One region of the Virgibacillus sediminis genome, then DNA from elsewhere that is predicted to be linked to it. Evidence: riboswitches for the same ligand, from Rfam matches in the RefSeq annotation. Region 1 holds a riboswitch; each other region holds the start of a gene.

Region 1 (7,422 bases):
CTTCTGTATATGGCAGCCGTGCATCCATAAAGAAATCGATCTCAAAACCAACCTATCCTCTTAAGAAAATGCGGAAAATGTTTGACATTTTCCGATAACTGTCATAGATTATAATCAAATGAACATTTGAATAAGGTGATAAGAATGAATCGGAAACTTGTAAATAAACCGGAAGCTTCCTCTTGCGACACGTTTCTTTCGGATGAGGAGAAGGTTAAGCAAGTCAAACCGCGGATAGCGGAAGTGAATGGTGTGGAACAGATCTTTAAAGCGCTTGGGGATCCAACCAGGCTGAAAATCACTTATGCCCTCACATTGGAAGACGAACTATGTGTATGTGATATAGCCAATATCCTGGACTGTTCTACAGCAACTGCTTCCCATCATCTGCGTTCGCTTCGGGAGAGAGGCATTGCCAAGTCGCGGAAGGTAGGGAAAATGGTGTTCTATTCCCTTGATGACCACCATGTCCGTCAGCTTGTAGAGATATCGATGACACATGCGAAGGAAGGCGGTCCACATGGAAACAGCTAAACAGACGTACCGATTGGAAGGATTGTCCTGTACGAACTGTGCGGCAAAATTTGAAAAGAATATTCGGGACATCCAGACAGTGGAAGATGTCCAGCTCAATTTCGGCGCTTCCAAAGTGACGGTGGAAGGAGAGGCAAGTGTCCGGCAACTGGAAGAGGCTGGTGCTTTCGATGGAATCAAGGTATATCCGGAAAGGGAGCGCCAACAGCCGAAGGATCCTTTTTGGAAGAAAAGGGAGAATCTGCTGCCGCTGATCTCCCTGCTGTTTACCATTGGAGGAATCCTTGCTGTCGTTCAGGCTGGGGATGAGCATCCACTGGGAATAGGATTATTCATTACAGCCATACTGGTCGGCGGGCTGGACTTGTTCAGAACAGGACTGAAAAACCTATCCCGACTGGAGTTCGATATGCGGACACTGATGACGATCGCCATCATAGGTGCCGCGATCATTGGCGAATGGGCGGAAGCGGCCATTGTCGTCTTTCTGTTTGCTTTGAGTGAGGCATTGGAGGATTACTCCATGGATAAGGCCCGGCAGTCGATCCGGTCCCTGATGGATATCGCTCCAAACAGGGCAACTCTCAGAAGAGACGGCCAACTGATGGAAGTAGATGTCGAGGATGTTCAGATCGGCGATATCATGCTGATCAAGCCTGGAGATAAGCTCGCCATGGACGGGGAAGTGGTGAAGGGTGCCACTTCCATTAACCAAGCAGCCATTACCGGAGAATCGATTCCGGTATACAAGAACCCCGGGGACGAGGTGTTTGCGGGTACGCTCAATGAAGAGGGATCACTGGAAGTCCGGGTTACAAAACGGAGTGAAGACACAACCATTGCCAAAATCATCCACCTGGTGGAAGAGGCACAGGCAGAAAGAGCTCCGTCGCAACAGTTTGTAGATCGATTCGCTAAATACTATACACCCGCCATCATTGTCTTGGCTGCCCTTGTTGCTGTAGTGCCGCCGCTTTTCTTAGGCGGGTCTTGGTCTGAATGGGTATACAGCGGCCTGGCAGTGCTGGTTGTCGGCTGCCCTTGTGCACTCGTCATCTCCACCCCTGTCGCGATTGTAACCGCGATCGGCAATGCTGCCAGAAATGGAGTACTGATTAAAGGTGGTATCCACTTAGAGGAAACCGGTCGCATCCAGGCCATCGCTTTTGATAAAACAGGGACATTGACGGAAGGGAAACCGGAAGTGACCGATATCTTGCCATTAGGGGAAAAATCACCACAGGAGATCTTGGGTATGGCAAAAGCACTGGAAACTTATTCGCGCCACCCGCTTGCTTCCTCCATTATCCGCAGGGCGGAGGAGGAAAACGTGGTGGATTATACGGCAGAGGCTTTCCAGTCCATCACCGGAAAAGGTGCTTCGGCAACCATAGAAGGAATCGATTATTTTATTGGCAGTCCTTCCTTATTTGAAGAGATTCATGCGCCAGTGGAAGCCCATGCAGAACAAATCGGCAGCTTGCAGGCCGAGGGGAAGACCGTGATGCTTATTGGAACGAGGGAGGAAATAACAGGCATCATTGCGGTGGCCGATAAGGTGAGACATACCAGCCGCACGATCATCGAGAAGCTCCATGCGTTAGGTATCAGGAAGACAGTAATGCTGACCGGAGATAATCAAGCTGCCGGCAACGCGATAGGAGAGCAGCTTGGCATGACCGATACGAAGGCAGAATTGCTGCCGCAGGATAAGCTGTCAGCTGTCAAAGAAATACGGCAATCATATGGCAACACGGCAATGGTAGGAGATGGAGTGAACGACGCTCCTGCGCTGGCTGCTGCGACAGTTGGTATTGCCATGGGGGGAGCCGGTACGGATACGGCACTTGAGACGGCGGACATTGCCTTGATGGCGGATGATCTGGAGAAATTGCCATATACCGTTTCCCTCAGCAGACAGGCATTAACGATCATCAAGCAGAATATCATTTTTGCGCTTGGTATTAAGGTGGTTGCACTTCTGCTGGTGGTTCCTGGCTGGCTGACATTGTGGATTGCGATTCTCGCCGATGTGGGGGCCACACTGGCGGTTGTGTTGAATTCAATGCGATTGATGAAAAACGGTGAATAAAATGATTGTGTGCTAGGACAAAAGTGTTTAATCAAAAGAAAAAGCTGAATGAGCTAGAAATCTAGTTTAGTGGGAATAGCCGCTTCGGAAACCGAAGTGTATTTCCGGAGTGGTTTATACCCACTCATTTAGTTGGTCCGGTTTATCTGCTAACTGGGCTGCCCACAGCTAACCCTCAACTCCTAGCCACTGTTGCCCGCAAGTATTTGACAATTACCAATTCAATGATATATTGAAGGTAATACCATTCGAATAAGTGAAACTTCCACTGGGGGAACCTTGTTACAAGGTTGAGATTAAAGTGTACTTTAAGACCCTTTGAACCTGATCTGGCTTATACCAGCGTAGGGAAGTGGGGCATGGGATACGTCTATTCATAAACCAGTATATTCAGCCTCCACTTCCTGTCTTCAGGGAGGGAGGTTTTTCTATGCAATGGAAAATTGAAGGAGGTTTATGATGAGATTTTCAGAGGAATTAAGAAAAGAGGCAAACCCTATTTGGGAAGCGAGCTTCAGCCACCCGTTCATCAAAGAATTAGGAGAAGGAACACTTCCACTTGAGTGCTTCCGCTATTATGTCATGCAGGATGCCTATTATTTGTCCCATTTTGCCAAAGCACAGTCAATCGGGGCAGCGAAAGCGCAGGACTTTTATACGACAAGCAGGATGGCATCCCATGCACAGGGGTCCTATGAAGCGGAGATGGGTCTGCATGAAACTTTTTATAAGATGCTTAAGATAACGGATCAGGAACAGGAGAATTTCATTCCGGCGCCCACTGCCTATGCATATACATCACATCTGCACAGGGCAAGCTATAACGGCCATCTCGGCGATATCATTGCAGCGATTCTGCCGTGCTACTGGCTCTACTATGAAATTGGTGAACGCTTAAAGGGCTCCAAACCGGAAGAACCTGTCTATCAGAAGTGGATGGATGCTTACGGGAGCGATTGGTTCAAAGAATCAGTGATGGAGCAAATCGATCGGTTGGATGCGATTGCCGAAGAGGTAACCAAGCAGGACCGTGCCAGGATGAAAGAACATTTTATGATCAGCAGCCAATATGAATACTCCTTCTGGGAAATGGCCTATAGAATGGAGAACTGGCCAATTGCTGTTGAGTCTGTAAAAAGCTGAGGGACCACATGCGAAAGAAAATCATCGATGCCCATATTCATCTGGATGCATACCGGGAGGAAGACCGTGCCGCTATTCTTCAGGAAGCTGAAGATGATGGAATCGATCGGTTGATATCGGTCTCCAGTGGCCTTGCCTCCTCTCGTGTGAATCTAGCTTTATCTAAAGAGTATCCACAGGTTCTGACGGCATTTGGCTATCATCCCGAACAGCCATTGCCACCAGAAGAAGAGCTGGCCGACTTGCTTCAGTTTATCAGACAGAACAGTGAAGAGATGTCCGCGGTGGGGGAGGTGGGTCTTCCTTATTATCTGATTAAGGATGACCCGTCACTGCCCCTCGAACCATATATTGAACTGTTGGAAGCGTTCATCCAGCTCGCCAGTGAGCTGGATGCCCCATTGGCTCTGCATGCTGTTTATGAAGACGCTCCACTTGTCTGCGGCCTGTTGGAGAAGCATTCCATCCAGGATGCCCATTTCCACTGGTTCAAGGGAGATGACAAAACCGTCGAGCGAATGAAGCAGAATGGTTATTATATTTCCGTTACACCTGATGTTTTATATAAACCAAAGATTCAAAAGCTGGCACGGGATTATCCATTGGATCAAATGATGGTGGAAACGGACGGTCCCTGGCCGTTCGAGGGGCCGTTTCTGCATCAAGTGACCCATCCAAAGATGATTCACCAATCTGTAGATAGAATTGCTGCGCTGAAAGGGCGGGCGGTCTCGTCCGTCTATAGGCAGCTATATGCCAACACGACTCGATTCTACCGGATTTCCTGATGAACCTGCACCTTCTCCTGGTTTGCCCTGACATGCGACACTCCCGCTGGGACCATGTTACAATTGGAACTAATCAACCAGAACCGGAAAAATGCGGCTGGTATCATATGAAGCTCTATTATTCACATATTATATGCAGAAGTCGTATTTCCACTTTTAACGAACAGGACTTAGAGTTGCTTTCGTTATGAATCTCAGAAGAGTAGGAGGAGTCCGACATGATATCCAGAGAAGTAATGGAGAAATATGAGCAAAGATTTCCGGAATTAGCAAAGATTCAAAGAAAGGAACCGGTCCTCTGGCTGAATCAGCAGCTGGAAGGGGTCAGTAAACTTGAGGCTTCTGTCACCAAGGACGACATTTATGAAGCCGAACGCCTGTGGGAGAGGTTTGCCTCATTTATCAAAAAGGCCTTCCCAGAAACTGAGCCGGCAGGTGGCATCATCGAATCGCCGCTGACTGCGATACCCGGCATCCAGGATGCACTTACCGATTTATATGACACGCCTCTCCCAGGCCAATTGTATGTGAAAGGGGATCATTCCCTGCCTGTTGCAGGCTCGGTCAAGGCGAGGGGAGGCTTTTTCGAAGTGCTCCATTACGCGGAGAATCTTGCACTGAAAGAAGGTAAAATCAGTACGGATGATGATTATTCGGCATTCGCCCGTCCTGAATTTAAAGAGTTCTTCAGCCAGTATAAAATAGGTGTCGGATCCACCGGCAACTTGGGCTTGAGCATCGGTATCCTGGCAGCAACTTTGGGTTTCCGTGTCTCTGTTTATATGTCCCGTGATGCCAGACAGTGGAAGAAGGATCTTCTACGGGAAAAAGGAGCGGAAGTAAAAGAGTTTTCGGGCGATTTCAGTCTGGCTGTTGCGGAAGGCCGGAAACAGACGCTTCAGGATCCCCATGGTTATTTCGTGGATGATGAAGACTCCCGGGAGCTATTCCTGGGCTACAGTACGGCTGCCATCCGTTTGAAGAAGCAGCTGGAAGAGCAGGGAATCCGCCACGATGCAGAACACCCCGTCTTTGTTTATCTCCCTTGTGGTGTTGGCGGTGCCCCGGGAGGCGTGACTTTCGGGCTGAAACATATCATCGGTGATCATGTTCATTGCTTTTTTGTGGAACCGACCCATTCTCCTTCCGTCCTGATTGGTATCGGCACTGGGGAAGGGGCAGGAAAAAGCGTCCAGGACTTCGGACTCGATAATAGGACAGAAGCAGACGGCCTTGCAGTCGGCAGGCCATCCCGGTTTGCGACACACATCAGCAGTCAGCTAGTGAGCGGGATTAGTACGGTGGAAGATGACGAACTCTTCCGTCTGCTTGCCATCACCAAGGATAAGGCGGGTTTTAGTTTGGAACCTTCTGCAGCAGCTGGACTTTCGGTGCCTCAGCAGGTCCTTGCGTCTTCCTATTTGGAGGAGCAGCAGATCCGTCCAGAAAATATCACCCACATCACATGGGCGACCGGCGGTGGATTGGTACCAGATCCAGAGAGGAAAGAATTCTATGATAAGGGGAAAGGGCTGCTTGGGGCCAACTAGCCATGCAGCTCCCCTTACTCTGGGGAGCTCTTTGAGGGTCGTCTCCCGGCTCGTCGGGAATCCACACTTCCTGGAGAATACCCCTGCTTCATTAAAAAAAATTGTATACAAATATGTACACACTTCCCAGATCAATCTTTAAACAATGGTTTTATGTGAACCTTCATCGTAATTCCCTCATATGCCGACCTCGTTTTTCTTACTCATCTTTTTCTTCTGAAGCCCGATTTTTCTAGTATTTTCAGCGGCAGCTAGTCAAGGTTCTCCAATAATTATAAGGCAGCATAGGAAGTGGGTACAGTCAATGACAGAATGGAAAAGGACGCAGCTCAGAAAGGGGAGGAATTAGAGTGTCCAGAAAGAATAAGGTATGTGTAGTAGGCAGCATCAACATGGATCTGGCAGTTAATGCCGAAAGGATGCCCGAGCAGGGAGAAACCATTTTAGGGGAAGGTTTTGCCATGAGCCCTGGTGGCAAGGGAGCGAATCAAGCAGTGGCAGCGGCGAGAATGGGGGCTGAAGTGGAGATGATCGGCGCGGTGGGAGATGATTCCTTTGGGCGCTTGCTGGTGTCTGGATTGAGGGATGAAGGGATCCGCACGGAAGGAGTCCGCACTATGCCAGGAACGGCAACAGGAACAGCCACTATTATATTGTCCGGCGGGGATAACCGGATCATCGTCGCCCCAGGTGCCAATCAGCAGGTGAGCCCGGAATTGGTCCGAACGCAAAAAGAAAAGATAGCAGGCAGCTCGGTTCTTCTGCTGCAATTGGAGATTCCGATAGAAGCCGTAACAGCAGCCGCGGAAATTGCCAGCGATCATCACGTGCCGATCATTCTTAACCCGGCCCCATATCAAAAAGTGCCAGGCGAGTTAGTGGAAGCTGCTTCTTACATAACACCTAACGTGGTGGAGGATATGGCGATGAGGCAGGAATCTTTCTATTCCCGTATCGAGCATAAGCTCATCCTGACAAAGGGGGAGGAAGGAGCTGCCTATTCTGCCAAAGGAAAAATGGAGACAATACCTTCCTATCAGGTGGATGTGAAGGATACCACAGGAGCGGGAGATACCTTCAATGGTGTATTGGCAGCACGGTTGGCTGCTGGGGAAAGCATTCCTGATGCGGTAGCTGCATCGAATGCCGCCGCTGCTTTATCAGTGACAAAGACAGGGGCACAGGCAGGGATGCCCACCCGTGCGGAACTGGAGCAGTTTTTGAAAAAAGAATAGGATACATAAAGACAGGGCTTTCATGGAGTGGAACCATGAAGGCCCTGCCTTTTCACGTTGTTACGGCCATATCAGCTAGA
Region 2 (7,422 bases), on a different contig from region 1:
GACATATTTTGCTGTTGTTTTTACTACCATCTTTTTTCCGGCAGCAGTGCTGGGAAATGGGATGATTCCTGCTTTTGCAGGTGGTATTGCCACGTTTGCAGCTGTATTTGTCTTAGCCGGAGGAAGCAGGGCCGCGCCAGTAAGAATGGTGCTTTCCGGTATGGTTGTCACCCTGCTGTTCTCGTCTCTTACCAGTGTTCTGCAAATTTTCTATGAGAACGAAACGGCAGGCCTGTTCCTGTGGGGGTCGGGGACGCTTGTACAAAATGATTGGGAAGGTGTCCGTTTTTCTCTGCCTATTACACTGGCTGCTTTGGCAGTCCTTCTGGTGATGAGTTTTAAGCTGGACACACTGACCTTAGGGGACGATGTTGCCGTATCGCTGGGACAGCGTGTAAATGGAATAAAGTTCACAGCCATTCTTTCGGCCGTCATGCTGACATCCGTGACAGTAAGTGTCGTAGGCCCCATCGGTTTTGTAGGATTGGTTGCTCCTCATATCATTAAGCTGATTGGATACCGGAAACATCTGCCGCTCATCCTTGCCTCCTTTATATGGGGAGGGGTGGTACTGTTGCTTGCAGATATCTTGGCAAGGGTTATTGATCCGACTTTTGCTGAGCTTCCGGTTGGTGCGATAACTGCTTTGATAGGTGCCCCGTGGCTGATCTACTTAGTAATGCGAATGAAAAAAGAGCGGGATGGGGAAGAGACGGCATCGGTTACGGCGGGCAAGTCGACAAAGGGCATCCCGCTAAAAATAATTATTCCCTCCCTTTTGGGTGCCATTATTCTGGCAATCTCAGTCAGTATGGCCAGCGGCAACTACGGCTTTGAACCGGTGATGACCTTCCGGGCTCTATTTGGAGACAATGATTTCATGCAGGGTCTTATCGTCGACCTGCGGCTGCCTCGCGCTCTTGTAGCGCTGCTCAGCGGTATGGTGCTTGCGGCCAGCGGACTGTTGTTTCAAGGAGTGCTAAGAAACCCTTTGGCAGATCCTTCCGTCATAGGGATTACTTCAGGCGCAGGAGTCGGAGCGTTGGTAATGATGTATGTTGTCGGAGGGGCGGCTTTGTGGGTGCCGGTTGGAGCAATGGCCGGTTCCTTGGTGTTTTTTACAGTCGTTATGCTGCTTGCTATGCGGGCCCGTTTTCAGCCAACCACATTGGCATTATTAGGGATAGGTGTCTCCGCATTTGGCTCTGCAATCATACAAATTCTCGTCGTTCAAGCTGATATGGGAGTTGCCTCTGCACTTACCTGGCTGTCCGGTTCAACCTATGCAACGGGCTGGAAGGAACTGCTTTACTATCTGATTTGGCCTATCTTACTGCTGCCTTTTCTATATCTCGGCATTCGCGTGCTTGATACATTGGCACTTGGCGATGATACCGCCAAAGGCCTAGGAATCAAGGTAATGTCGGCAAGGTTTCAGTTGGCCTTTCTTGCAACTATTTTGGCCGCCTTCAGTGTTGCAGCAGTCGGCGCCATTGGATTTGTCGGTTTAATTGCTCCTCATTTTTCAAGACTGCTGGTAGGCCCTTCTAATCAGAGGCTGTTGCCGGTAACAGTACTAGTGGGAGGCCTATTGCTGGTAATCGCTGACCTGCTAAGCCGTACAGTGCTTGCGCCGAATGAAATTCCTGCAGGCATTCTTGTTGCTATTGTAGGTGCGCCTTACTTCCTTTGGCTGATGAAGAAAAGAAGTGTATGACAGCTATAGGAGAGGTTGGGACAAAAGTGTTTAATTAAGACAAGAAGCCGAACTAGCTAGAAATCATGTTTGGTGGAAATAGCTGGTTCGAAAATATACTGAGCTTTCCACGGGCGGCTCAGCTAGAGGATTAAATAAATAAAAAAAGCTGCCCAGGACGATATACCCGGGCAGCTTTTTTTATTTCAACAAGTCGGTTAATGTCTTGCTTTTGTCCAGTTGATCAGACCGCCATGGAGAATGATATCCTTCTGACGATTTGTCAGATTATGATTTACTTGGATCTCCTCTCCTTTGTCCTGCAAAGTGGCGGTTAGACTAGAACCAGTCTTCACCTGGTTCCTTAAGTCTTTAAACGTGATCACTTCACCTTGCTCCAATTTTTCATAGTCCTCCTCATGATCGAACAGCAGTGGAAGAATGCCGAAATTGATTAAATTCTGCCAGTGGATACGTGCAAAGTCCTTCACGAGGACAGCACGGAGTCCAAGGTATCTTGGTGCCAATGCAGCATGCTCCCGGCTGGAACCTTGGCCGTAGTTAAAACCGCCGACAATGGCATGCCCGCCGGATTCTTTCGTATTGACTGCGCGCTCTGCATAGGTGGAATCTACCTGCTCATAGGTGAATTTGCTGATGCCCGGAAGGTTGCTCCGGTATGGAAGGACACGAGCACCTCCGGCAAGGATTTCGTCCGTAGAAATATTATCGCCAACTTTTAACAGTACTGGAAGTTCCAGTGTATCTGGCAATTCATCCATTTCTGGAATGGAAACGATATTCGGACCCTTGACAAGATCGGTCTGTTTAGCTTTCTCTTCAGGGAGAGGTGCGTCCAATAGACGATCATCAACATTGACATTTTCTGATTCAGAAACATCCGGATAGTCCATATCCAGGGTGCGAGGGTCGGTGATTTCACCAGTTAATGCGGAAGCAGCCGCCACTTCCGGGCCACATAAATATACACTGTCCTCGCGGGTACCTGACCTGCCTGGGAAATTCCTAGGTGTTGTCCGCAAACTGTTTCTTCCTGTTGCTGGAGCCTGCCCCATACCGATACAGCCGTTGCATCCTGCCTGGTGCAGTCTGGCACCTGCACTGAGCAGACTGGCGATATGAAGGTCATCCACCAGGTTGGTCAGCATTTGCCTGGATGTCGGATTAATATCAAAGGACAGGCCTGGAGCAATGGTTTTATTCTTGACGATTTCCGCTGCCATAGCAAAATCCCGAAATCCCGGGTTTGCCGAGGATCCTATATAAGACTGATAGATAGGTGTTCCAGCTACTTCTGTTACTGGAACAACATTTCCGGGACTCGACGGCTTGGCAACCAATGGCTCCAGCTCAGAAAGGTTGATTTCATCGTCTATGTCGTAGGTGGCATCTTTATCTGCAACTACTTCTACCCAGTCATCCTCCCTATGCTGGATGCGGAGGAATTTCTTCACCTCTTGATCAGAAGGGAATACGGTAGTAGTTGCCCCTAGTTCAGCTCCCATGTTTGCTATGACGTGGCGATCCATGGCACTGAGGTTATCCAGTCCAGGTCCATAGAATTCGATGATTTTGCCGACACCGCCTTTAACATCGTAACGTCTCAGAAGTTCAAGGATGACATCTTTAGCACTTACCCAATCCGGCAGTTCGCCTGTCAGCTTCACTCCAAATATTTTTGGCATGGTAATGTATATTGGTTCTCCCGCAATGGCCATGGCCACATCGATGCCGCCTGCTCCCATGGCGAGCATACCCATACAGCCGTTTGCACATGTATGGCTGTCGGAGCCCAGCAGTGTCTTGCCTGGAACGGCCAGTCGCTGCATATGGACAGGGTGGCTGACACCATTGCCAGGTCTGCTGTAGTAGATGCCAAACCGCTTTGCAGCGCTTTCAAGAAATAGATGGTCATCCGGATTCTTACTGTCTACCTGGATAAGGTTATGGTCGACATATTGAGCAGAGACCTCTGTCTTGGCATAATCCAAACCCATCGCTTCCAACTCCAGCATGACCATGGTACCGGTTGCATCTTGGGTGAGGGTCTGGTCAATTTTCAGTCCGATCTCTTCGCCTGGTTTCATTTCTCCAGACACTAAATGATCTTTGATCAGCTTTTGTGCTACATTTAAACCCATAAATCCCATTCCTCCTTTTTATAGATAGTTTACCTCAAGGAAGTTAACTTCAAACAATGCAGAGAGAAGGGAATGCAATAAAAGAGGCAGTCTCATCGAAAAGATGATTCTGCCTCTTTTTCTTTGTTGACGGAGTCACGCCGTCTTAACCTCGTGTGTTGAGCATGGTAAGTACATAGCTATTCAGGCAATTATGCTCTTCCTTGATGCTTGGTATTATTCCGCTTTATGTGCTTCAATCTCTGCATGAACTTTGATGTCCTCACCGACGAGGACACCGCCTGTTTCTACAGGTGCGTTCCATGTCAGTCCGAATTCTTTCCGGTTGATGGTGGTGTCCGCGCTGAAACCTGCCACGATATTGCCGCTCATAGGATCCTTGCTTTGCCCTTCATAGACTACATCGACAGTGACCGGTTTGGTTGTACCTTTAATAGTAAGATCCCCAGTTACATCATAATTGTTGCCTGATTTCTTTTTGATATCCGTAGCAACAAAGGTAATCTTCGGGTATTTCTCCACATCGAAGAAATCCTCGCCGCGAAGGTGGTCATCACGGCCTTCCTGTCTTGTATCAATACTTGCTGCGTCAATAGTTACCTCTACATTTGAGTCCGTCAAGTCTTCTACGTCTGCCTCAATTACCGCAGAAAAATCGTTGAAAGTTCCCTTTACTTTAGAAATCATCATATGTTTTACTGTGAAGCCAACTTCACTATGTGCGGTATCTACGTTCCAAGTTGTTTTAGCCATTCATTATCCCTCCAAATTATAGTATCTTGCGTTAGTTACTTTATGTTACTAAGTATAAGTTTATAAATAACGAATGTCAAGGCAAAACATCTTTAATTCAAGTGATTATTTCACATGGCCTAGAAATTCTATATTTCCAACGGTGAGGTGGAGACCCGAACGCAGGTGGGACCACTGGAAAAAATGAGAAGAGACTGGGAGGCAGGGGCCTATATAAGCTGACTATTGGATCAATGTGTGGAATAGCTGGGCTGTCCATGAATCTATCTTCTTGCTTGAACGTCAGCTCTCCAGCCGGCTGGACTTTTTGTTGAATTGATAGGACAGGTAGTATACAATACTAGTAGCAAAAAAAGTGAATGGAAAGCCTGCAGGGGGAGCCATGTGGCTGAGAGTGGACAAATGTTCAGACCCTTTGAACCTGTTAGTTAGTACTAGCGCAGGGATGGTGGCTTTCTTGATGGTAAAAAGCAATGTGAGCGGAACTGTTCCCATCAGGAAGTCTTCCCCTTGGCATTGCTTTTTTTGTGTGCAGAAAAACTGCTGGGGAGGTTATTATATGAAGTCCGGCAAGACATTATTTCTGATAGAAGTAGCTGTATTTACTGCATTAGCACTATTGTTGGATATACTGCCCTTCCTGTCATTTAAGGTTTGGGCGATGGGAGGCTCTGTGTCTTTTGCTATGATTCCCGTGTTTGTTGTGGCCTTCCGCTGGGGGCTGAAGGGCGGTCTTTTATCCGGCTTCCTATGGGGTATTCTTCAGGTGGCAACAGGGACCGCTTATATTCTTCATCCTATACAGGGGCTGTTGGATTACCTGGTTGCCTTTACGGTGATTGGGTTTGCGGGTATATTTGCCCGCAGAATCCAGCAGGCAGTGAAAGAAGGCCATACCAAAACCTATCTATCTTATATTACGGCAGGGGCTTTTATCGGATCGGCACTTCGTTTTCTGGCACATTATATTGCGGGAATCGTATTTTTCGGTTCCGCAGTGGAGGGGCAGCCAGCATGGTTATATTCCCTTCTCTATAATGGTTCCTATATGCTGCCATCTTTTATCCTGAGCACCCTGATCATATTCTTCTTATTCCATAAGCAGCCCAGAATTCTATTGAGAGCTTCATAGCTTGCCAGTTTCGCTCACAGAAAAGCAACCTCTATGGCACAGGAGGTTGCTTTTTTAATAGAATAGAAATATGTAGAAGGAGGGTGAACCATCTTGCGGGAATTAGTGGGAAGCTGCACTGTCTGTGGGAAAGAGATTTATTGTGAAAATGGTTTTTTTGACGGAGAGCAGAAGGATGGGGATTTGTACTGCCATGAATGTGCCGGCTTGGAGGACTAGAGGATGCATGGCGGTTGGATCCGTTAAGACGGATTGGCGAATACCCGAGGAGACAGGCGGGCAATTTGCTGAGGGTCTAGGCTGATTGATGCTGTTCCTGCCCATGAAGGAGTAAAAGCAAAAAGAACACGAGCTGGGATTCGCCAGCTCGTGTTCTTTTTGCTTTAGAGTAAATAACTGTTTATATTTTCATAGTTGGTAACAATCAGGAAAATTTTCCCTTCGTCCATCTCTTCTTCATATTGCTCCGCTTCTTCTTGGGAGAAGCCGATATCTTTTAGTTTCGTCCGCAATTCATCTCCCTGGCTCTTGAATACGGTACCTACAGCGTCGGAGAAGCCCATTTCGTCCGTACCAATTGTGTTGGCATCAGCCCCGCCGGCTACACGTTCCGTACGATCTTCATCATGGGAAATGATATATACATCATCTTTATTTACCCCTTTATCTTTCAGTACACTTACATCAGTTTTCAGCTGTTCATCGTTTGTATATCCTTTTATAAATGGTTTCATTCAGCATCCTCCTTCATAGTAGATTTATTGTTTTTATTCCCCTGGAGTTAATTGCTAAACATAGCAGTAGCGTTTTAGAAGCTTACTGCATAGGCTGTATAACTAATTCTTGAGGAGAGGCGTGGTCTATATGGGCTTGGAAGTCTCCCATTGGTTATATGGTTTATTTACGCTCGCTATTATTGTGGTGATGATCTTCCGTAAAGGGGTAGTATTTCCCACATTATTGGGAACGTTTGTCATCGCCTGGGTATACAAGGGCAGTTTGCTTGATGGCTTCACTGCAATTTTCAATGCCAATTTGGTAGCCGCACAGGAGCTATTCAGTATTTTTCTCATTATTACTTTCATGCTGGCATTGCTGAATTCTTTACATGACCTAGGTGCCGATCGAAAAATGATCCAGCCGATTCAGAGAATGATGGTCAATGGTCATGTGTCCTTCTTTGTTTTAGTGGGTGTCACGTATCTTATTTCTCTGTTTTTTTGGCCGACACCTGCTGTTCCTCTGATCTGTGCCTTGTTGGTTCCAGCAGCTGTTAAAGCCGGACTGCCCGTAATGACAGCTGCTGTGGCTATTGCGCTTGCAGGTCAAGGAATGGCCCTTTCTTCAGACTATATTGTTCAAGTGGCCCCGAGTCTGTCTGCTTCTTCCACTGGACTGAACGCCGGTTTGATTGCTGATAAAGCTTTATTGCTGTCGCTGTTTGCTGGTGTGACGGCTATCCTTTTTGCCTATTTGCTGTACCGCAAGGAAATCCGTGCGCCCCAAGACGTTCGGAATGAGGAGGAGTTCCAAAAGCTGCAGTCAACAACGAAGAGTGAGAGGAATAAGGCACAGACAAAGCATCTCTCTGCGTGGAGTAAGGTTTTTGCAGTCCTCGTTCCATTATCGCTTCTTGCGGTAGTCATATTTATGATGTACAGTAAGCTTCATTCAGGAAG
Region 3 (7,422 bases), on a different contig from region 1:
ACTAGTTCAACAAAGTCTTCTAAACTACCGGGTAATGTAGGAGGCATAAGATTAAATCCGTCAGCCACTCCAGCTTCAAACCAGACTTCCATCTGATCCACAATTTCATCGGGTGTACCTATCAGCGTGTGATGTCCACCGCCTGCACTTAGATATCCTAATAATTCTCTTACTGTAGGTCGAGTATCATTAATAATTTCTAGTATCGTTTCGTAACGTCCAACTGGACCAGTAAATTCTTCTACTGGGGGTAATTGGGGTACTTCTTTATCAATTTCCCAATTAGAACAGTCATGTTGAATAAAGAAACTCAATCGTCTTAAAGCTGTTTCAAGAGGTAATTGCTCATCTAATGCTGCTTTTTTGGCTAAAGCTTCTTCATGAGTACGGCCTACATAGGTTACTAAGCCTGGAAATACTTTAATATGTCTATTGCCGTCTTCGCTTTGTTTAACTTGTCCCTCTAATTTTTCACGGAATTTTTTTGCTTGCTTTAAGTTCCACGACACTGAATAGACTGCGTCGGCATATTTTGCGGCTAGCGCAATGCCTTGTTTAGATGCCCCTGCTTGCATTGATACTGGTTTGCCCTGTGGGCTTTTTGGCGTGGTGGATGGACCATACACTTTGAAGTAGGTACCTTCGTGATTAAAAGGCTGGATGTTTGAAGGATTTATCAATTTTCCTTCTTCTCGATGATGTAGAAACTCACTGCTGTCCCATGAAAGAAATAACTTATTCATTAAAGCAGCGAATTCATCTGCCTTCTCATAACGTTTATCATGTGACGGTAGTTCTTCCATACCATGATTTAACGCCTCAAAATCAGTCATTGACGTAACGAGATTCCAACCAACACGTCCTTTTGTAATATGGTCTAAACTTAATAGTTGTCGTGAAGCTGTAAAAGGATTAGAAAAAGTACTTGAAATTGTTGAAACTAATCCCACATAATCAGTCACTTGTGAAATAGCAGTTAAATTGATTACTGGATCAAACCAAAACGCTGGCATATCACTTGAATCTTTGCCTTGAAATGACTGATTATCAGCAAAGAATACTGCGTCAAAGTAACCTTTTTCTGCTAACTGTGCTAAAGATTGGTAATAGGAAATGTCTCCAATACGTTCAACGCTTGAGTCAGGCATTAACCAAGCAGCTTGATGGTGTCCACACTATTAGTTCATTGTCAAACCGCCGTCTACTGTGAAATTTTGCCCTGTAATACCGTCCGCATTTTCCGAAGATAAATAAGCAACCATACTGGCTACATCTTGGGGTGTGGTCACCTTCTTCAATGGCGTTGATTGAGCAATTAAGTCGAATACTTCTGGTGTTGTATCGGCACTGGCGTCAGTCATTTTTAATAACCCGCCTGAAACTACATTCGCTTTTATACCATATAGTCCTAATTCAGAAGCGATGTTACGTGTAAAACCTATTAATCCAGCTTTAGCTGTTGTATATTCATGGTAGGGTACAACAGGATTTTGATATAAATTAGTACCTATACTTATAATACTTCCATTTTGTCGTTCAATAAATTGAGATATGACGCTTTGAACTACATTAAATGCTGCTTTTAAAGTGCCATCTAGTTGTTTTTGGTAGTCATCCCAAGTGAGTTCTGTGAAGGCTTTCTGTTTATTTGGATCAAACTTGAAGTCTACTAATGCATTGTTGACTACAACATCTATTTGACCAAAATATTCAGTTGCTTCTTTTATCAACTTATCTACTTCCTTACGATTTGTTACATCAGCCTGAATTGCAACAGCGTTCTCTTGACCAATCTCAGAAACAAGCTTCTCCGCAGCATCTTTGCTTTTATAGTAATTGATAACCACTTGAAATCCTTGTTGTGCCAATGTCTTTACAATAGTTGCTCCTAAACCTCTACTACTGCCTGTTACTAATACTGTTCTAGTCATCATAACAACTCCTATATTTTTAATTTTGATATTTAAAAAATAAAATGATAAATAAAATAAAAAACCATTTCTAATGAAAGAAATGGTTTTGAATTCATGTATTGTTAAAAAACACCATATAAATAAGGTATAACAATCTATTTATGTACCACTTCCCTTCGCTAGTATTACCTAGTGCAGGTTCAAGGGTTAAGACAAATGTCTCTCTCAGCTTTTTAGCACCCCTAGTGTTACCACTTATAAAGTTTTCTACTACTCATAGTCACATAATTCCAATTTAAAATCAAGGGTTTTATTTTATATATATTCAAACTTACAGTTATTACGTTGTTATGGAAACAACATTCCACATTATCTCAAAGCGTGGGCCGATAAACACCTTGAGGCAATTTACTGTAGAGCATTATATATTAAAAGCATTTCAACATTTCCTTTGGAAAATCGATGAACGGGTTCCGGTTTCCTTGAATTTCATAGATAGCCTGGTTGCGATGTTTTTCATAAAGATCAGGGGGGAATTTCTGGTGCCAATCTAATAATAATTCCATGTCGATACCTTCCTTATAAGATGATTCTATCTCGTCAGGATACCTGATTAAAAAATACAACATGGCTCTCGCCACTGTTCCTTTGCCACTTTCAGGTTCAAATAATCCCTCATTTGCCTTTCCACACTTCTCTTCTACTCGCTTCGACATCAATTTTTCTGGTTCATAATCCTTAAAATCATAGTAGGGATAATTGCTTCTTATAGAATTACAAACAGGTTCACATGTAAACAGATGATGGAGATCCCCTCGCATTGGTTCTTGCTTATTAAACCAGGACTGTGGGACGGAATGTTCACAATTATATTTAAAATTTTTCTCTATCAGTTCCCATTGAATAGCTAGCTGATTTTGATTGCCGTCAGTCATCTTTTGAAGGGCTTCTTTTCGTCTTATGGAAATGGCATAGTCCTCTTTGATCACTTCTTCCGCTTTCCTTCTTCTACCTGAGTAAATGCTTGTAAGATTACCATCAGGACGTAGATCAACCCAAGGGTAAAGATACTCGCTCGGGTCGTAACTTACCTCGCTCATGTGGGTATCCCGGAGAAATTGCTGTAATGACTGAATCAGTTCGTTGCCATCAGCGTTTTCAAATTCGATATTCTTATAATATTGCTCGATCTTTTGCTTATCTGTTTCCTCGTCATAATATTCTCTTTTGTCTTTCTGTATATTTTCTTGTGTTTCTCTAAGCTGAGAAAGAATGATATTCATTTGCTGAGGATTTTTGGTAGTGATGACCTTTTTATCAGGGGATAAACTCATATATATTCCTCCTTATACCAGTAGAATTAAAACACCATAAAATATCCTTATTAGGATGCGGGAAGGATAAAAAGCGTTAGATGCTTTGGGTTAACAGGGGATGAGCCCTTATGGATATAGTAGCACTGGAGGATAGTGGCAACAATATGTCAAAATTACCAATCAATTTGTGCTATTAGTTCATAATCTTGGTATTGCTGGTTTGCTGGTCATTATGATGGATATGAATAGGACAGAGTTAGAGAAAAACAAAGGGATGAGCTGGTAGAACCGATATTATCGGCAGAAATACAGGAGACGGTTGGGGAATTTCACCTTTTGTCCACTCGATATCAAGCATAACACTTATATCTGATGCCCCCCTCACCTAATACTCGTTTATCACTTCCTTTTCCCCTCGGTTTAAATAAAATGGGAGAGAACGAATAAATTTCTTAGTTAACTTGATAAAAGCCGATGTGCGATCACCTCTCTCGTCTTTGTTGCAATAGCTATGTGCCAATATTCCGAATGGTGTGTTACAATAGAAGTATAGAATCGGCTAATACTGATAATCGGAGATGATATCAATGGGTATCACAGTCATGTTCATGATTCTCGGGACGGTCACACCGTTTATTTTCCTACACGTGAGGAGAATATTGCTAGCAGTGATCCAGTCGATATTGCTTGTTGGCATGTGGTTTTACTTTATTCGAGTGATGTTTATTCAGGCACCTGCCTTTTTTTCCATCACATGGATCATGTTTTATGCCAGCCTTCTATTATCGGCCGTTGGCTGGGTGTTATTCATCATCCATTAAGCTAATACGTCAAGGACATACAATAACAACTATCAAAACAAAACACACATTTAAAACCTCTCTCCTATTGCCGGAGAGAGGTTTTAAGGTGTATCACTAATTCTCTAACTGTTGAAGCTGCTCTTGGGGTTTTTGGCCATCCCCGCTGCTGCCTTTCTCCTCATGCATGAATCCGAATGACATAGTAAACAGAGAGCCCGCTACGAGGATCGCAAATACGACCGCTCCATGGAACATCATGTTCCATGGCGTATGACCGGCTCCCCGTTCGGTCAAGTGCATGAACAAGAATAACTGTATGGCTGCTTGAATCACCGCGAGCAAGAGAATGGCTGTGACTATCCACTTCACCGGCAGTTCTGAACCGAGTGCCGCCCATGCTGCAACAAGTGTCAGTACAATAGATGTTCCATAGCCAATAATATGCTTTACCGGGAGTCGCCTTGAACGCTTTGTCATATTAAACCACCATCCCAATCAGATAAACCGCTGTGAAAATAAAAATCCAAATGACATCTAAAAAGTGCCAGTAAAGTCCGATGACGAATATCTTCCGGCTGGTAACGGCAGTGATACCACGCTGTCCAAGCTGAATGAGCAGCATAATCAACCAGCCGATTCCGAACGCCACATGCAGGCCGTGTGTTCCGGTCAGGACAAAGAAAGCCGACCAATAAGCACTCGATTGCAGGGTCGCACCAAGACTGGCATAATGGTAAAACTCGTACATCTCCAATCCCAGAAAGCTGAGACCAAGAAACAGGGTGATGGCCAGCCATGTCATGAGCCCTTTTAACGACCCATGACGCATTTCATGTACGGCGATTCCGCATGTAAAACTGCTCGTAAGCAGAATGAAAGTCATTATAAGAGTGGTGCCCGGTTCAAACAGTTCTGCGGGGGCAGGAGCTTCGGCAGTGCGGCCAAACAATACGGCATATGTCGCAAATAATGTGCCGAACAAAGCCATCTCAGCCGCAAGGAAAATCCAAAACCCGACGATCGCCATTTCGCCTTCTTCTGTCTGATACTCCAGCGGCTTGCCTTTGATTTCCTGTGCATTCATCTTATAACCCCCTTGCCGATCGTTCTGTCCGCTTTATATCTACCACATCAATGTAATAGCCATCGTTATAGTCAAAGGAACGAACCACCATCATCACCAGAACCCCGGTCAAGCCGGCAATTGCCAGCCAAATCCATTCAAATACAAGTGCAAAGCTGGCAAAGAATAGCATGGACATCATGATGAACGGCTGGCCAGTGCTGTTCGGCATGTGAATGGGTTCAAGTTTTGTTTCATCATAAATCACTTCATCTTTTCGTTTCATTTCCCAGTACGCATCATGGGAATCGACATGTGGCACAATGGCGAAATTATACGCCGGTACCGGTGTCGGTGTAGCCCACTCCAATGTCCGTCCGTCCCATGGATCACCCGTCGTTTCTCGCTTGCTGTGACGGTAGCTGTAATAAATGTTATAAACAAACACGGCAAAACCAATTCCCATACCGAATGCGCCGACCGTCGAAATGGGGTTCAATGGCATCCATTCCGGTACGATATGGAACACACGGCGCGGCATCCCATCCAGCCCAAGGAAATATTGCGGCAGGAAGCAAACGTGAAAGCCGATCACGAACAGCCAAAAGCTCCACTTCCCGATCCGCTCATTGAGCTTATGCCCGAACATTTTTGGATACCAGTATACTAACCCGGCGAAGGAGGCGAAGACGGTCCCTGAAATCAGAACATAGTGGAAGTGGGCAATCAAAAAGTATGTGTTGTGGAACTGGTAATCGGCTGCCGCCATGCCGAGCATGACCCCTGTTACGCCGCCGATCACAAAGCTTGGTATAAATGCCAATGCCCACATCATCGCTGTTGTTGTCTGGATTTTCGATTTGTACAATGTTGCCAGCCAATTGAATATCTTCACCCCTGTCGGAACCGCAATGGCCATGGTGGTAACCGAGAACACAGAGTTCACAAAGGCACCTGCCCCCATTGTAAAGAAGTGGTGTACCCAGACAAGGAAACTCAGCCCCGCTATCACAATGATCGACCATACCATCGCCGTGTAGCCGAATAATTGTTTTCTGGCAAAGGTGGCAATGACTTCGGAAAAAATACCGAATGCCGGCAGAATTACGATATACACTTCCGGGTGGCCCCACATCCAGAACAGGTTTGCCCACATCATCGGTAAACCCTCACCGGTTAGCGTAAAGAATTGCGAACCGAAAATCCGGTCAATCGTCATGAGTGCCAAAGCAACAGTCAGGATCGGAAATGCAAAAACGATAATGAATGATGTAATCAGTGTAGACCACGTAAAAATTGGCATCTTGAATAACGTCATGCCCGGAGCACGCATTTTCAAAATCGTCACCATCAAGTTAATACCTGTTGCCAACGTTCCGATTCCGGACAATTGGAGCCCGAGTAAGTAAAAATTTTGGCCTGGGCCTGGACTCATGGCAGCACCTGCTAACGGTGCATAACTGGTCCAGCCCGCATCAGGCGCCCCGCCGATGACAAACGAAATATTGAACAGCAAAGCTCCGAAGAAAAAGGACCAAAAACTCAATGCATTTACATAAGGGAACGCAAAGTCACGGGCCCCGATTTGCAACGGAACGACGATATTCATCAGACCAATCAAGAACGGCATTGCCATAAAGAAGATCATAATGGTTCCGTGCGTCGTAAAGATTTCATCATAGTGCTGGGCATCCAGAAAGTTCATATCCGGAAATGCAAGTTGCGTGCGCATCATCAGTGCATCTATTCCTCCCCGGAAAAGCATTGCCAACGCACTTAAAATATACATGATTCCAATTCTTTTATGATCGACGGTTGTCAGCCACTCACGCCAGAGCCACTTCCATCGTTTAAAATAGGTCAGTAGAAATATGATGGCGGCTGATACGAGTGCAATGGAAACCATCCCCGCATAAATGAGAGGTTCTCCCGTCACGAAAAATTCATCAAGTTCCACTAGTTTCCACCTTCTTTCCCGGATGATCCATGCTGATGATTTGGGCCGTTTTCCAGATGTAGTTGCTTACCAAATGCATCCCTGTGCCGTTCTATGGAATAATCCATGCCTTCATTGCTGCCATGGTCGACCCATTCAAGATGGGTGGAGGAAAATTCCATGGTCTCTGACAGCCCTGGTTCCAACAGGTCATCATACTTCTTCTGTGTCAATTCAGGAGCTGTGTGTTGGGTGGATTCGACCCACGATTGGAATTCACTGCTTGTTTCGGCGTAGACCTTGAAGGTCTGTTCAGCAAAGCCTTCCCCGTTAAAGTTGGAATTACGGCCTTGGTAGATGCCGGGTTCATCTGCTTGTAGGTAAAGGCTGG
Region 4 (7,422 bases), on a different contig from region 1:
CGGGATCGAGATTGGCAGTTGGCTCATCAAGAATCAGCATTTCCGGCTCAAGCAAGAGGACAGCGGCAAGCGCAATCTTCTGCTTCTGCCCGCCGGACAGCTCATGGATTTTGTTTTGCTCAAATCCTTCCATCCCGACAGCCTTCAGCACTTCCTTGATCCGCCCTTTGATTTCAGAGGCAGGAAATTTCCGGTTTTCCAACGTGAATGCCAGCTCATCATCGACCGTAATCATGCAGAACTGGCTCTCCGGATCCTGAAACACAATGCCGATCTCTTGATTCAGCTCTCCTTTTTCAAACTCGCTAATATGCCTGCCATGGAAATAGATGTCCCCCGTTGCAGTCCCTTCGACCGCATCGGGATACAACCCGTTCAGGCAGAGGGCCAGGCTGCTTTTCCCGGCACCACTCGCCCCCATCAGGAGGGTTACTTCATTCTCATTCAGTGCAAAGCTGAGCCGGTTGAACAATGGCTGTTCATCGATTTCCTCATAGGAAAAGGAATAGTCACGCACCTCGATCACCGGCTTCGGCTGGACATTAAGCTGCTCCATATTTCCGCTTCCTTTTCAGTTCCTTTCCTAAAGCATAGCCGCGCAACACACCGGTTTTGGCGAGCTGGTCGCTGAGCCATTTTCCAAGAACTCCGGCGAGCAATGCTCCACTGATCATCCTCACAATTAAGGTAGAAACGATCAGCCACGGCGCAAGCGCAATATTACCGGCCGAGAATAGGTTCCAGACGAAGCTGAAGACGGCTGCAGACACCCCTGACAACACGAGGATCCTTAGCCGGTAATACTTCCATTTTGTCGCAGCGAATACGGCTTCTGCACCTAGTCCTTGGATGGCGGCGGCAAGGATTAGGCCCGGCCCTGCCGCTGAACCGAGCAATACTTCCACGACCCCGGCAATCAATTCCGCAGTAAAGGCGACACCTGGCTTACGCAGGATATAGGCCGCCATGATCGAGACAATGAACCAGATGCCAAAAATGATCTCATAACCGAACGGCGCCAGGCCGAATGGCACGAGAATATTTCGGATCCCCTGTCCAACAAGGAAAAACACGAGATAAATGACACCAAACACCACACCTAATATGGACATCAGGACAATTTCTTTCAATTTCCATTGATTGGTCATCTTGTTAACTCCTTTCTTCTTATGATTGATTGGATGGACTGTTCGCTGAAATGGTGAACGTCATCGTCACATGGGAGACCTTCTCCTGCACACTGTCAAACGACTGGTGCATGGCCTCAAAAATATCCTTCACATCGCCGTCCAGCCTTGTCGCATAATGGGCATGGCTCACCTCGACTCCACGGTGTTTGGAAAGGTCGATTTGTTCATAGATGGCATCCATATAATCCTCTCTGCCCATTGGATACAGGGAAAATTTGCATCCTGCCTGTTGGGAAATCGCTTGGGACTTTTCCTCATTCAGCAGCTGATCTGACTCATCCATATAAGAATCGGCCTCGGTATCACCAGGACAGCCGATCGAGAAAGTGCCGCTCATTGCCACATGCTCCCCTGTTTTGGCTGCATGCAGGAAAATCGCCTTGGTCACATCAAACACATGCCCCATTCTCCCGCGGACACAGGTGCTCACATCATCGGTATCCTTCCATACCTTCGACGTATCCACTTCTTCGATGGCTCCGAGAATGATGTCGACAAACTTTTCACTCATCGGAAACAGGGTGAATTGGCACCCCGCGATCCTGCTTGGTCCACAACTGTTATTGTTCATGTAAATTCCTCCTAAATTTTTTTGCACAAAAAAACTGCACTCCCGCGGGAATGCAGTTTGTCGTATGTATATTCATCATGTTCATTAATCATACGGTCCACTGCACTTCCCCACGCTGGTATTATCCAGATCGGGTTCCAAGGGTCAGAATGTATCCTCTCAGCCGCCATTCCAGACAGCTCCCCTAGTGCTTTTTGTCGGTTATGCAGTTTTCATGTGTCTTTATGGTATACAATTATGTGAATTTTGTAAAGGGGGGTTATATAGAATAGTATTTTCTTCGCTTGTTTTAATGAACAGCAGTGTTTAACTGCTGTTGCAAATTAAGAACGTCATTTTGCAATTCGTTTATTTGGTCATTTAATCTATTAAATTCTTGTGAAGACAACTCTTGATCGCGAGCATATTCAGCTATACTTCTCATTTCATATAGCTTTATTTCTATCTTTTCTAAGATTTTATCTCGGGCTTTAACCCACTCAAATTGTTCTTGAAGGAACCTTTTTTCCACCTGTTTATGATCATCCATACCGGTACTCCTATCTAGATTGTAATGAAAAAGACCCTAGCAAAGCTAGCGTCTTTTCCTTTATTAATATTATTGTAGAAGTTGTAATACTCCTTGTGGTTGTTGATTAGCTTGAGCCAGCATTGCTTGTGATGCCTGAGCAAGAATAGAATTCTTTGTTTGGTTCATCATTTCTTTCGCCATATCTACATCACGGATACGAGATTCCGCAGCAGTTAGGTTTTCAGAAGATGTACCTAAGTTATTGATAGTATGGTCTAATCGGTTCTGAACTGCCCCAAGTTTAGAACGTTCAGCTGAAACAGAATCAATAGCAGTCTGAATTGTTTCAATTGCACTGTTAGCTGCACCCTGAGATGAAATGTCAATACCTTTTGAAGTATCATAAACGGTAGAAGCAGCGATGGTTGCATCTGCTGTTGTTGCAGTGAAAGCAGTATCAGCTGTTGTTGGAGTCGCTGTTACTTTTCCAGTAGCTGCCAATGCTGTAGCAACTTCACCTTGTGTAGCAGTAGTTGCTGTAGCTGCAGTTGTAGCATCAGCTCCCGCATCCTGCTTAAGAGTAACAGTGATTGTATTAGAGTCTTCATCAAAAACCGCAGTCGTTTCAGATACAGCTTCTGTCCCAAGGTCCGCGTACTGAACAGTGATTTCTTCGCCGGTTAAGTTTGCAATACTAACGTTCCCGGAATCTACCGCTTCTCCAGCAGCAAATCCAGCAACCTTAAGAGCCTCAGACCCCATAGCATCTATAGAAATAGAAAGATTTTGATTTGCATTGGCACCAATTTGGAATGTACCCTCAAAACTTCCATCAAGTAGGTTTTGAGTGTTAAACTCTGTATTATCCGCAATACGAGTTAACTCCTCAGCTAGTTGGTTAACTTCTTTTTGCAGTTCTCCACGGTCACTTTCAGTATTTGTATCGTTAGCTGATTGAACAGCAAGTTCACGCATACGCTGAAGAATGCTTTGAGATTCATTTAACGAACCTTCAGCTGTTTGAATCATAGATATGCCATCTTGTGCATTTTTTTGAGCCATATCCAAACCACGAATCTGTCCACGCATTTTTTCGGAAATTGCCAGACCTGCTGCATCGTCTCCAGCTTTGTTAATACGAAGTCCTGATGCCAATTTCTCCATTGAATTCATTTGCCCATTCTGTGCATTCCCCAACTGACGATGTGTATTAAGAGCTGCAATGTTATGATTGATTCTCATTTTAATAATTCCTCCCTGAATTAGGTGACCCCACATCCTTGTGGGATTCTATTTTGTTTGGCAAAACAAGCGTCGGCCGACATTGTATTTGCTTACACTACTTATATCGACCGACCTTGGGAGATGTTTAATCTTTTTTTGTATTTTTTAGGAGATCCAGGATATTTTCTGAGAAGGCTGCTGCTTCGGCGTTTTCTTCCTTGATGGCTGTGTAGATTTCCTGGCGGTGGATTTCGATGTGCTTCGGGGCGTTGATTCCGATTTTCACCTGGCCGCCTTCGATGGCTGTGACACTTATTTCGATGTCATCGCCGATGCGGATGGATTCTCCGACTTTTCGATTAAGGACGAGCATGCAGGTCACCGCCTTTATTTGACTTTAGGAGTGGATGACGGGTCTGATAGGTATTATCATTCAGGATGAGCTGCTTGGCCTTTCCCGCCTTCTTGTTGATAACGATTGGTGCCTGCAGGTTGATCGTCGATGCTTCAAACGGGTCTTTTAACGTCACCACATTATAGACAGCCAGATCTTCCGGCTGTTTAAGTTCGATGTCGTTTTGGGATTTTTCGTCCAAGTCAAATGCATAGTCGGGATAGAACATATAAGCATTCGTCACAATGAGTGAGATGCCCGCTTCCTCCATAGACTGCAGGGCTTGGTATACACCTTGTTCATCGACCGGGATCAGAACGAAGGAATGATAGCCTTCGAATCCCGGCAGGCCCCTTTCAAATTGAATCAGTTCTTCTTCTGCCACTTCTACTGTGCCAAAATATTTTGTTGCTATTCTCATATAAAACCACCTCTTTAAACTTTCCAATCAATCTGGATATCCGGATATTGTTCCATATAGGCATTCACTTCGCCCGGCTGGTAGGACGTCTCAGCCTTGCGGGGGACTGTATTTATCCTCGGCGCTTGGGGCTCCACCGAAATATCAGCTCCTCCCGGCTGATAGGAGATGTCGACCCAGGCGTGTGCAGGAATATTCCCTGGCTGATATAAGGTAAAGTCCAGCACGGAATTCTGCTTGGCTTGGGCTGCTAGGGGATTTCCCTCATTTTCGATCTGCATTAGTTCTTTTCCCTGTTGGGCCCTCCGTCCAACCCCTTCCAGCCAATTCTGTTTCGCCTTACTCGTGAATTTCTCGGTCCGGACCGGCATGCTTTCCAGTCCAAGATTGTTCCAGGCCTTTGTCTGGTCGATGGACAGCTTACCGGGGCGCTGGCGGATGGACATATTGGCCCGGGGCTGTTCGATCGACTGGTCGGCTTGAGGCTGGCGGATCGTCTGCTGAGGCTTGGTGATATTCAGCCCTAACCTGGCCGGGGTTGTCTGGATCTGGACCTGTGGTACCCGCATACGCAAGCCTCCCTGTGTGAATTTTAATCGATACAAATTTGCTCCATTTCTTATATCGTCAACAAATCGTTATTCTTTAAAAAGATACAGGAAATCCCCGGGCCCTTACTGGACACGGGGATTTTTCCATCTGACGGTGGCGATGATAATTCCGATAATGATCATTGCCGAGCCGGTCAGCACGCCGATGGTCATGGTTTCTCCCAGCAGGACGCTGCTGAATGCCAGGCCGAAGATCGGTACCAACAGTGTCGAGATGGTGGCGCTGACCATATCCAGCCGGCTCATGATGATGAACCAGACCGTGAAGCAGAGGGCCGATGCGAGGACGCCAGTGAATAGAATATAATAGATAAGTTCAGCATTCCAGACGATCGGCTGCGATTCCAGGAACAGGCTGGCAATGATAATCGCGATGGAGCCAAACAGCATCTGGAATGCGGAAGACTGGATCTTCGGCAGGTCCTGTACATGGAGGCGGAAATAGGTATTGGAAACTGCCCAGGATAAGGCACCGATGACGATCAGCACCTCACCGAGAATGACTTCCGCTGGCTGGCCGATCCAGATATCCCAGCCCATAATGGTCAGCAGGCCGATCATGCCGATAGTCAGTCCGATCAATTTGGCCGGGGTCAGCTTTTCCCCGAGGAATTTCACCGCCAGCAGGCTGCTGAACATGGGCATGGAGTACAGCAGAACGGATGACTTCCCGGCATCCACGAAGGTGAGTCCGTACATGACCAGCAGGAAGACGATGGCTGTTTGTAGAATGCCGACGATAACGAGATGCTTCCAATATTCCTTTGGCGGCAGGCCGATCTTCATGATCCAGACGACAAGCAGCAGGGTGACTGCCCCTGTCCCGAACCGGAAGGAGGAAAAGGCGAACGGCCCCATGTATTCCAGAGCCGCCTTCATGGTGACCCAGGCATAGCCCCATATTAAAGTGATAGCGAGTACCAGCAGCCAGACAGCCGCTTTATTTTCAATGATCCATTTCTTCCATTTAGCCAAACAAGGTCCGTCCCTTCCCTAAAACAATGTATCTATTATGATAGCAGTTTATATAGGAAGTAACCACCTTATTCAGCTTAGACGCCCGAATCAGAAAAGGCAGAAAATAATGCTTCAATAGTTGTCCCCTTTTGCCGATATAAGGGTAAATGCTATTTCATCAAAGATAACATCATATAAAGGAAAGTAGGGATGACATGAAGTCCGTTTTAATTGCCGACGACTCCCAGTTTATGAGGAAATGGCTGCGGGAGATCCTGCAGGACACCGAATATAATGAAATCATCGAAGCATCGAATGGCCAGGAAGCCATTGACCAGTACAGGCAGGCCCGCCCGGATGTAGCGTTCCTTGATATCACCATGCCTGATGTGGACGGCCTGGAAGCCTTAAGAAGCATCCGGATCATTGATCCCCAGGCAAAAGTGGTGATGTGTTCTGCGATGAGCGCACAATCCCAGGTGCTAGCGGCGCTAAAGGCCGGGGCGACCGATTTCATCGTAAAACCGTATTTCGACGGAGTGGTCGATAAGCTAAGAAAGCTGAATGCATAAACAAAAAGCCATAACAGATGGCATATCATCTATTATGGCTTGCAGATTTCCTTGCCTGAATTAGCTTCTTACATAAAGGTCCTTGATCCGGTGATACCGCCTCTCGACACTGAGGGGGCTTCTGTCCAGCTTCTCACCGATTTCGTTAAAGGTTAGACCACGCTGGCGGAGATCCAGCAGCTCCCGATCAGCAAGGGTCGTCCATGACTTGTATTTCCTTTTCTTCATGAGTGAAAGCTCTTTTTCCCTTCTCCGTTCTCTATTCACCCAGCTTGGCTCCGGTATCAGCGAATGCGGCTCGATATCGGAAAACTGGATTTTCTCCTTATGGTCCTTTGCCCAATCCCAGAATTCCGTTGGATGGATGAGATAGAATTTCTTCTTTTCCTTGGTGATTTTCCGGTGGCAGGGCATTTCATGGCGAAGCATCCAGCCTTTCACCGTATTTCGTTCCACGCCTAGAATATTGGCCAGCTCCCCCATCGTCAGGAAGCCTGTCTGGTTCTTGGTATGGTACAGATTCATCCGCTTCATCTTCAGCTCCACCGCTGTATAGCTTTTTCCCAAATTGGCCGCGATGGTCGACACCTTGGTCATCCCTACACTGTCCCTCAAGTATTCCACCGCTTCCTGATCCCATGATGCGCCCATATCTCTCACAACCTTTCTAATCTCGGGATAAGGTGACTCTCGTTTTCAGCACTCTGTATGTTTTTGTACCCTCCAGTGTTATAGGAAAAACCTTCCATTGGGTGAGGGGCAGGTGCATTGTATTACATTAATATTACAAATATGGAAGACAGTAACTTTATCCAAAATTTTCCTTGGTATATATTTCCCATTATTTCGACAAATATCTTTTCCTTTCGATTGGTTTTCTGTAGGTATTGCATATTTCCTCGAAAGTATTGAGCGGATTTTATATTTCTATTACACTTCTGTTAAATTGCGCCTTTTTTCCATCGTATATG

The links. A riboswitch is a leader RNA that binds a small molecule or an ion and turns the genes downstream of it on or off. The one in region 1 is predicted to bind thiamine pyrophosphate.
Region 2: it holds a riboswitch for thiamine pyrophosphate, as region 1 does, so the genes downstream of both, thiT (energy-coupled thiamine transporter ThiT) here and tenA (thiaminase II) in region 1, are expected to answer to the same signal.
Region 3: it holds a riboswitch for thiamine pyrophosphate, as region 1 does, so the genes downstream of both, ACFODW_RS00530 (3-oxoacyl-ACP reductase) here and tenA (thiaminase II) in region 1, are expected to answer to the same signal.
Region 4: it holds a riboswitch for thiamine pyrophosphate, as region 1 does, so the genes downstream of both, ACFODW_RS13535 (YkoF family thiamine/hydroxymethylpyrimidine-binding protein) here and tenA (thiaminase II) in region 1, are expected to answer to the same signal.

Annotation. Positions count from the first base shown of each region.
Region 1 is NZ_JBHRRZ010000002.1:91,958-99,379, forward strand. Features, by position in the region: gene ACFODW_RS01460 (glycine betaine ABC transporter substrate-binding protein) at 1-28, opposite strand, end outside; gene ACFODW_RS01465 (ArsR/SmtB family transcription factor) at 145-534, shown strand; gene ACFODW_RS01470 (heavy metal translocating P-type ATPase) at 521-2,626, shown strand; TPP riboswitch at 2,887-2,994, shown strand; gene tenA (thiaminase II) at 3,086-3,769, shown strand; gene ACFODW_RS01480 (TatD family hydrolase) at 3,778-4,557, shown strand; gene ACFODW_RS01485 (D-serine ammonia-lyase) at 4,776-6,107, shown strand; gene rbsK (ribokinase) at 6,458-7,342, shown strand.
Region 2 is NZ_JBHRRZ010000005.1:47,029-54,450, forward strand. Features, by position in the region: gene ACFODW_RS03315 (iron ABC transporter permease) at 1-1,717, shown strand, start outside; gene ACFODW_RS03320 (aconitate hydratase) at 1,915-3,858, opposite strand; gene ACFODW_RS03325 (YceI family protein) at 4,075-4,611, opposite strand; TPP riboswitch at 4,975-5,074, shown strand; gene thiT (energy-coupled thiamine transporter ThiT) at 5,171-5,743, shown strand; gene ACFODW_RS03335 (hypothetical protein) at 5,837-5,962, shown strand; gene ACFODW_RS03340 (general stress protein) at 6,127-6,477, opposite strand; gene ACFODW_RS03345 (hypothetical protein) at 6,608-7,422, shown strand, end outside.
Region 3 is NZ_JBHRRZ010000001.1:92,344-99,765, reverse strand. Features, by position in the region: partial or broken gene ACFODW_RS00535 (LLM class flavin-dependent oxidoreductase) at 1-1,175, opposite strand, end outside; gene ACFODW_RS00530 (3-oxoacyl-ACP reductase) at 1,179-1,931, opposite strand; TPP riboswitch at 2,068-2,167, opposite strand; gene ACFODW_RS00525 (endonuclease) at 2,342-3,247, opposite strand; gene ACFODW_RS00520 (hypothetical protein) at 3,817-4,050, shown strand; gene ACFODW_RS00515 (cytochrome C oxidase subunit IV family protein) at 4,147-4,509, opposite strand; gene qoxC (cytochrome aa3 quinol oxidase subunit III) at 4,511-5,116, opposite strand; gene qoxB (cytochrome aa3 quinol oxidase subunit I) at 5,118-7,052, opposite strand; gene qoxA (cytochrome aa3 quinol oxidase subunit II) at 7,052-7,422, opposite strand, start outside.
Region 4 is NZ_JBHRRZ010000035.1:37,160-44,581, forward strand. Features, by position in the region: gene ACFODW_RS13525 (ABC transporter ATP-binding protein) at 1-556, opposite strand, end outside; gene ACFODW_RS13530 (ECF transporter S component) at 543-1,148, opposite strand; gene ACFODW_RS13535 (YkoF family thiamine/hydroxymethylpyrimidine-binding protein) at 1,168-1,761, opposite strand; TPP riboswitch at 1,852-1,957, opposite strand; gene ACFODW_RS13540 (hypothetical protein) at 2,051-2,290, opposite strand; gene ACFODW_RS13545 (flagellin N-terminal helical domain-containing protein) at 2,360-3,514, opposite strand; gene csrA (carbon storage regulator CsrA) at 3,642-3,869, opposite strand; gene fliW (flagellar assembly protein FliW) at 3,856-4,311, opposite strand; gene ACFODW_RS13560 (DUF6470 family protein) at 4,326-4,880, opposite strand; gene ACFODW_RS13565 (DMT family transporter) at 4,986-5,897, opposite strand; gene ACFODW_RS13570 (response regulator) at 6,095-6,451, shown strand; gene ACFODW_RS13575 (helix-turn-helix domain-containing protein) at 6,512-7,102, opposite strand.